DNA from 2 places in the Duganella sp. Leaf61 genome. Region 1 is predicted to be linked to the other one. Evidence: predicted binding sites of a transcription regulator. Region 1 holds the regulator's gene; the other holds the start of a gene.
What was found. Region 1 encodes FNR, which switches genes on or off when oxygen is low (the NO sensors DNR and NnrR bind a similar motif). Its sites were predicted from a motif close to TTGATNNNNATCAA; they were not measured.
Positions count from the first base shown of each region.

Region 2: ASF04_RS19335 (XrtA system polysaccharide chain length determinant) is a predicted target of FNR. The motif match lies at 2,375-2,388, and genes of this name have one in related genera.

Region 1 covers NZ_LMLM01000023.1:264,509-268,463, forward strand. The annotation lists gene ASF04_RS14190 (putative peptide maturation dehydrogenase) at 1-667, opposite strand, end outside; gene fnr (fumarate/nitrate reduction transcriptional regulator Fnr) at 873-1,631, shown strand; gene ASF04_RS14200 (FixH family protein) at 1,681-2,223, opposite strand; gene ccoG (cytochrome c oxidase accessory protein CcoG) at 2,233-3,627, opposite strand; gene ccoP (cytochrome-c oxidase, cbb3-type subunit III) at 3,624-3,955, opposite strand, start outside.
Region 2 covers NZ_LMLM01000029.1:286,172-290,126, reverse strand. The annotation lists gene ASF04_RS19350 (O-antigen ligase) at 1-906, shown strand, start outside; gene ASF04_RS19345 (hypothetical protein) at 843-1,550, opposite strand; gene ASF04_RS19340 (XrtA/PEP-CTERM system exopolysaccharide export protein) at 1,710-2,318, opposite strand; gene ASF04_RS19335 (XrtA system polysaccharide chain length determinant) at 2,470-3,955, shown strand, end outside.

The sequences.
Region 1 (3,955 bases):
GCGGGCCGATGTGGCGCAGTTCCTGGGCGCCGAATGTGCGTTGCAGCAGGCGCGCCGCCACCGCCAGCGGCAGGCTGGCGCTGGTGTCGTAGTTGCGGCCCGTGTAGCGGCGCAGCAGTACCTCGTCGAGGAAACCGGCGGGCGCTGGCAGCGGCACCGCCGCGCCGATGCTGGCCACCTGCTGCACCGGCGGTGGCGGATTGCCGTGGCGTTCGAGCAGTTCCTCGAAGCTGGGCGCCTCCATGCCGGTGTCGCTGCGTACGTCGTGCCAGCGCGAGAACGTGTGCGCCAGCGCCGCCAGCGGCCGCCAGTGCAGCGTGCGCAAGGTGTCGTCGCGTTCGCGCAGGGCGTCCTGCGCGGTGGCCTGCTCTTGCTGCTGCCCCTGATCCTCGGCCAGCAGCAGGCCGTGCGCGAGCAGCCGGTCCACGACTGCCGCGCCATGGCGTTCGACGACCTGGTCGCGCGCGGTCCACACCGACGCACCGACATCGGCCAGCATTGCCAGGTCGGCCGCATCGACTTCGATCTCGCGGTCCAGGTGCGGCGCCAGCGCCAGCCAGCGGGTGCTGGCCGCCAGGGTGCTGGTGCCGGCAAACAAGGCGGTCCAGTCGATGTCCAGTTCTTCGCGGGGTTCGAGGTACAGCACGGCGCAGCGGCGTAGATTCATGGTCTTTATCTCTCCTGCTCAAGTTGAGAAATCGGCAATAACGAGGACCAGTCTAGCGTATCCTTCGCCAGCGGGAAAGTGGCGACGGGCGGAATTTTCACCGGTCATTTGCTTGCACAATGCAAGTGAAATGCACGTCGGAATACCCGATGGTGGCAGTGCGGCATCGCACCATCCTGGCGCATCATGGTCTACACTAGCGGTCATGATCAAAGACCTGCCATCGCTGGTGCTGCCCGGCGCCACAATCGACATCCTCAAAGCCAGCTGCGCCACGTGCAGCATGCACCAGCTGTGTTTGCCCATGGGACTGGGCAACGAAGACATGGACCGGCTCGACCAGATCATCGGCCGCCGGCGCAAGGTCGCGCGCGGCAATACCTTGTTCCGCATTGGCGACCCGTTCCAGAACCTGTACGCGATCCGCCTCGGCCACTTCAAAACCTACCAGGTCAACCGCGAAGGCGCGGAGCAGATCACCGGCTTCCAGATGGCCGGCGAACTGCTGGGCATGGACGCCATCAGCACCGACCTGCACCATTGCACGGCGGTGGCGCTGGAAGACAGCGAAGTGTGCGAAATTCCGTTCGCCACCCTGCAGCAACTGCTGGCCGAAATGCCGACCCTGCTGCGCCACTTCCACCGCATGATGAGCCAGGAAATCACGCGCGAGCAAAGCGTGATGCTCTTGCTCGGCAATATGCAGGCCACCCAGCGTTTCGCCGCCTTCCTGGTCAACCTGTCGTCGCGCTACGAAGCACGCGGCTACTCGCCCAACGCGTTCCAGCTGCGCATGTCGCGCGAGGAGATCGGCAACTACCTGGGCCTGACGATCGAAAGCATCAGCCGCCTGCTGTCGAAGTTCAAGAAAGAAGGACTGGTCCGGGTAAGCAACCGCGAAATCGAACTGCTGCAGCCGCAAACGCTCAAGGCGATTACGGCCGGTACCCAGACTTGCGGTTGAACTGATAGCGCGCCAGAGGCATGCCTGTGCCCCGGCGCCTATTGTGCGGCTATTGCGCCGGCGCCTGCTGCTGCACAGGCGCCACATCCGCCACCAAGGTTACCCCGCGCTCCTTCGGCCACGTCCACGCGCCGGCCAGGCGCCAGTCGCGTTTTTCGCCTTCCACCAGCACCACCCAGCGGCTGCGTTCGAGCATGGCCAGTGGCAGTTCGAAGCGGCCCGCCGCATCGGGTAGCACGGTCGCTTCGATGTCCTTGTCGGGCAAGGTCGCGTGCGCGAGACGCAGCCGCAGGCGCTCGGTGATGCCGCCGCCGCTGGCGCGTTGCACCTGGCCCGTCAGCGCGCCGCGATTGGCGTCGTAGCCGATCGTCATCGACAGGCCCATGGCGCTGGCCACGCGGTCGCGGCTCAGGTCCTGGTTGATGGCCTTGCCCTGCTTGTAGTAGTCGCCAACCACCACCGGGTCGGGCGTTGAAAACGCCAGCCAGGCGGTAAACACGCTGCCGGCCACCACGATGGCCGGGCCCAGCATCAGGAACCACGGCCAGCGCTGCTTGTACCACGGCGTGACCGTGCTGTGTAAATGGTGCATGGTGATCTCCTAGCGCGGCACAATGAAGACCGCTGTTTCTTTCACATGCAGCGCCGGATCATCCACCGATGTCAGCGCCACTTCGATCTTGTTCGAGCCCTTGTGTGCGGCGCCGTGCGCGGTGCGCAGGCGGATCGGTACGCCGCGCGTTTCGGTCGCGTCCAGGTGCACGGTAGCGGGCGTGACCAGGGCCAGTGTGTCGATGCCGGACACGCTGATGCGATACGTGTGGGCGCGCTCGGTCGTGTTCATGATCTGCAGCCGATAGACGTTTTCGATCATGCCGTCTTCCACCTCGCGGCCCATGGCGCCACGGTCGCGGATCACGTCCATTTTCAGTGGCACGCGCAGGTACAGGGCGGCGCCGGCGCCGGCCACGATCAGGCACAGCACGGCGGTGTAGATGCGCACCCGGGGGCGCCAGGTGCGGCGGCGGATTTCGGTGGGCGTTAAATGCTCGTCGAGCGCGCGTTCGGTGGCGTAGCGGATCAGGCCGCGCGGCGCATCGATCTTGTCCATCACGCCGTTGCAGGCATCCACGCACGCGGCGCAGCCGATGCACTCGTATTGCAGGCCGTTGCGAATGTCGATGCCGGTGGGGCACACCTGCACGCACATCGAGCAGTCGATGCAGGCGCCGCCGGTACTGGCTGTTTGCTTGTGGCGTGGCACCAGTGGACCACGCGGTTCGCCGCGCCTGGCATCGTAGGTGATGATCAGCGTATCGCGGTCGAACATCGAGCTCTGGAAGCGGGCGTACGGACACATGTACTTGCACACCTGCTCGCGCATCCAGCCGGCATTGCCGTACGTGGCAAAGGCGTAGAACAGCACCCAGAACCATTCCCACGGGCCGAAGTCGAAGGTCTGCACCTCGACAATCAGCTCGCGGATCGGCGTGAAGTAGCCAACAAAGGTAAAGCCGGTCCACAGCGCCACCGCGCCCCAGGCCAGGTGCTTGGCGGTTTTTTTACCGAGCTTGCCGGCGGACCAGGGCTGGCGGTCGAGCAGCATGCGCGCGCTGCGCTTGCCTTCGATGCGGCGTTCGATCCACAGGAAGATTTCGGTATAAACAGTTTGCGGGCAGGTGAAGCCGCACCACACGCGCCCGGCCACGGCGGTGGCCAGGAACAGCAAATACGCGCTGATGATCAGGAGCACCGCCAGGTAAATGAAATCCTGAGGCCACAAGACCATGCCGAAGATGTAGAACTTGCGCGTGGTCAGGTCGAACAGCAAGGCCTGGCGGTCGTTCCAGAGCAGCCACGGGGTGCCGTAAAACGCCAGCTGCGTCAGCCAAACGAACAGCCAGCGCAGGCGGGCGTAGCGGCCCGAGGTTTCGCGCGGGTAGATTTCCTCGCGCGCCGCATACATCTTGATGACTTGTGTCTCGGGCGCACTCATTTTGCTGGTCCCGGTTCTGGTTCCGGTTCCGGCTTGGCTGCTGGCGCTGGCGCCGGCTGCGTCACATCATTGGACAAGCTCCAGATGTAGGCAGCCAGCACGTGCACTTTGGCGTCGCCGAGGAAGTCGCCAAACGCCGGCATGGTGGCATTGCGGCCGTTGCGGATGGTTTCCATGATGGTGTCGGCGCTGCCGCCGAACAGCCAGACCTTGTCGGTCAGGTTCGGTGCGCCGAGCGCCTGGTTGCCCTTGGCGTCGGCGCCGTGGCAGGCCATGCAGGCGCCGAATTTCGCCTTTCCGAACACCGCCTTGATCGGATCGGACGTCG
Region 2 (3,955 bases), on a different contig from region 1:
AAGAGTGGCCGTATCCACGACGAGCGCACTCTCGAAGACCAGTTTCACAACAACCATCTCGACGCTAGCGGCTGTTGCGGTGGCCGCTACCACTGCGATCGCTTTTATGGCGGCCAACCTGATGACAGCCGATTCCACAGCAGCCGCTTCTTGCGGCTCTCCGCCGGCCGATACGCGGCAGGCTACGGCGAGTTGCTGCGGATCTGGCAAACCGTGCCGCTCATCGCCGGGCGCGAGTACCACCTGTCGGCGGACGTGCGCACCGCGTCACCGATGGCATTGCTGCACCTGCGACTGTGCGAACGGCAATTGCTGTATCCGATCCATTGCATCGCCGTGCCGCTGCAGCGGCGGGCCACCGGCCCGGACTGGCAGCGCCTGGCCATGAATTTCAACGCCGGCAAGCTGGGCAGCCGCGCGGCGCCGGTGCGGCTGGAGTTGGCTGTGGAGGGACAAAACGCGGTGGTCGAGGTGACCAGCGCCAGCTTGCGCCTGCTGCCCGATGACCGCGAACTGCTGCGCAATGGCGACTTTAACCAGGCTAACGATTACTGGTTCTTTTCCAGCGATCGCCACCACCTTCCCTGGCACATCAAGAATCTCGCGCTCAACCTGTATTTCGAGATGGGCGCGACAGGGCTGCTGGCCGCCCTGGTGCTGGCATTTGGCGCCGGCGCCGAACTGCTGGTTCGCGCTTTCGCGCAACGCGAGTTTGCGGCAGCGGCCTGGCTGGCAGCGCTGGCCGGCTTCCAGGTCGTGGGCTTGTTCGACAGCCTGGTCGATGTACCACGCATCGCCTTGCTGTGCATGCTGGTGGTGGGGGCGGCGTCGCTGCGGCCGTGTCAGGTCTTTCCATCGATCAGGCGGCCGGTGATGCCGGGCTCGTCCCAGCGCGGGAAAAAATAGGGGTAGAACGAGCGCTCGGATGCCTCGTGCTTTTCCATCTGGCCGCCGAATTTGCGGATTTGCTCGCCCATGTATTCGAGTTCGAGCCGTAACAGCACTGCCGGCGCGCCCACCCGGGTGCATTCGCGCTGGCCGCCAAAGTTGCGGAAACCGAGCATGCGCTTGTAAAACATGACGTGGCGCGGATTAACCTCGATCACGTAATCGGTATAGCCGTGGATGTTGCGGGCATAGATGTAGGAAATGTGGATCAACGCCGCGAACACGCGCTTGGAGACGCCTTTGTCAATGGCCAGCCGCGACGGTTCGCACAGGCGCCGGTGCTCGCCGCGCAGTTCGTCAAGCTTGTCGCGGTAGTTTTCGTCGGCAGGCAAGCCCATCTCGGTGCTGTCGAGGCACAGAGACATGGTGCCCACGGTTTCACCGCCGGTTTCGGCAGATAGCGTGATCTTGTTCGCTGACGGCGTAGTACCGGGCTCCACCGCGTAACCGCGCCAGCCATACATTTTTTTCAGCAGCAAGCTGGCGGCTTCGCGCCGCCCTTCCGAGTTGGCCATGCGAATATGAAATATTTGCTGGTCCAGCTGATGGTCGAGCAGGGCTTCGCCCTTGCCTTCTCCCACCACCAGGTCGCGCAGGTCCATTCCAGCTTCAAAAGAAATGATAGCGTCGTCATCGTGCACTTTGGGCTCCAGTCTGGTCTACCGGCCAGCACCGGCAGGGGCGCTGGGCTCATGCAGGATTCAGACAGAGCTACTTTCAAATAAGTTCCCTCAAATAAAAAAAATATTGTGGGAACTTTTTTAGAACCAGCCCTCCGGAATTACCAATATGTCGCCCGGCAACAGCATGACATTGGCTGAAATGTCGCCTTTGCGCAGCAAATCATGCAGGCGTACCGGCAGCGCCAGCCGCTGTCCATCGACAGTGCGGATGATGTTGGCTTTGTTTCCCGCCGCAAAATCGGTAATGCCACCGACCGCGATCAGCACGTCCATCAGCGACATGCCTTGCCGGTAGGCCAATGCCTGGGGCCGCGCAGCCTGGCCGATCACCCGGATCTGCTGGGCGTAAGGGCCGACGAAGCTGGTGACGATCACTGTCACCAGTGGTTGCTGGATGTATTTTTCCAGCGATTTTTCAATGTCGCGGGCTAGTTGGGTGGAAGTTTTGCCGGCGGCCTGCAAGTCTTCCACGAGCGGCGTGGTAATCTTGCCGTCCGGCCGCACCGGCACGCTCAACGACACTTCAGGGTTGCGCCAGACGTTGATGTTGAGCACGTCGCCGGCGCCGATCAGGTAATCGACCGGGGCGGCGGGCGCTTCCGGCTCCAACAGCGATGGCGCGTTGGCGCAGCCGGCCAGGGCCGCCAACAATATGAATACTCCCGCAACCTTCAAATAGCCCAGCATGATCGCCCCCGTGTCGATGTCCGGCTTCCATGATTGAGAATTCAGGCGAACTCTGCTTGATGTGCCTCAAGCGCGACGGACTTAGGAAAAATCACTGGAAACCGGCCCCTATAATCGAATTCCCTGTCCGCAGCCACTGGAGAATCCGATCATGGAGGAGTTGATTACCCAGCTCGTCTCCAGTCTCAAAGGGATCTGGAAGTACCGCTGGGCCGCGATGTCGGTGATGTGGCTGGTCGCCGTACTGGGCTGGACCAAGGTGGCCCTGTTGCCCGACGATTACCAGACCACGGCGCGCGTATTTGTCGATACCCAGAGCATCCTGAAACCATTGCTGGCCGGCATGACCAGCGTGCCCAACGTGGAACAGCAAGTGTCGATCATGAGCCGCACCCTGCTTAGCCGGCCCAATGTGGAACGGGTGATGCGCATGGTCGATCTCGACGTCAATGCCCGCACGCCCAGGGAACAGCAGCGCCAGCTGGATGAACTGATGGGCAAGATTCGCATCGGCGGCACCGCCAACTACGACATTTATACGATTACCTACAGCAATTCCAATCCGCGCCTGGTACGCGACGTGGTGCAGTCGCTGCTAACCATTTTTGTCGAGGGCAGCCTCAAGGGTAAAACCAGCGAAACCCGCAAGGCCGTGCAATTCATCGACGACCAGATCAAGGCGTACGAAGACAAACTGGTGGCGGCGGAAAATTCGGTGATGGAATTTCGCCGCAAGCACACCGGCCTGCTGCCGCGCGGCGGCGCTGATTTCAGCAGCCAGTTGCAGCAAGCTGCGGACCAGTTGAGCGCCGCCCGGCTCGAACTGGTGGAGGCACAACAGGCGCGTAATGCCATCGCCGGCCAGATCAGCGGCGACGAGCCCATCCTGTCGGTCGATCCCCATCCGGCCAGCATCGACAATCCCGAGCTCGACGGCCGGATCGCCGCGCTCAACAAGAATCTCGATGCGATGCTGCTGCAATTTACCGAGCTGCACCCGGACATCGTCGCTGCCCGCCGCCTGGTGGCGCAACTGGAGGCGCGCAAGGTTGAGGAAAGCAAGCTGCGTGCTGCCAGCGATCCCGGCCGCAACTACAGCCCGATGTTGCAGCAGCTCAAGGTGGCGCAGACCGAGGCCGAGGCCCGGGTGGCCGCTATCGGCGCCCGCGTGCAAGAGTACGAAGCGCGTCACCAGCGCCTGCTGGCCCAGGTGCACGCAGTGCCGGAGGTGGAATCGCAACTGGCCCAGCTCAACCGCGATTACCTGATCAACAAGGAAAACTACGAAAAACTGATCGGCCGGCGCGAAGCGGCCAAGCTGTCGGGCGATCTCAGCTCCACTACCGACATGATGACCTTCAAGATCATCGACCCACCCACGGTGCCGCTGACACCCAACGGCCCCAACCGGCCTTTGCTGTCCACCCTGGTGCTCGGCGGTGCTTTGCTGACTGGAATCGCCGCAGCGTTGCTGATCAGCCAGGTGCGCCCGACTTTCCTCACGCCCGGCGAGCTACGTGCGCGCACCGGTTTGTCCGTGCTGGGTACGGTGTCGATGAACTGGACCGAGCGCGAGAAAGTCAAACGCAAGCGCGCCAATGTTGCGTTCGGTTCGGCACTGGCCAGCATGTTGGTGG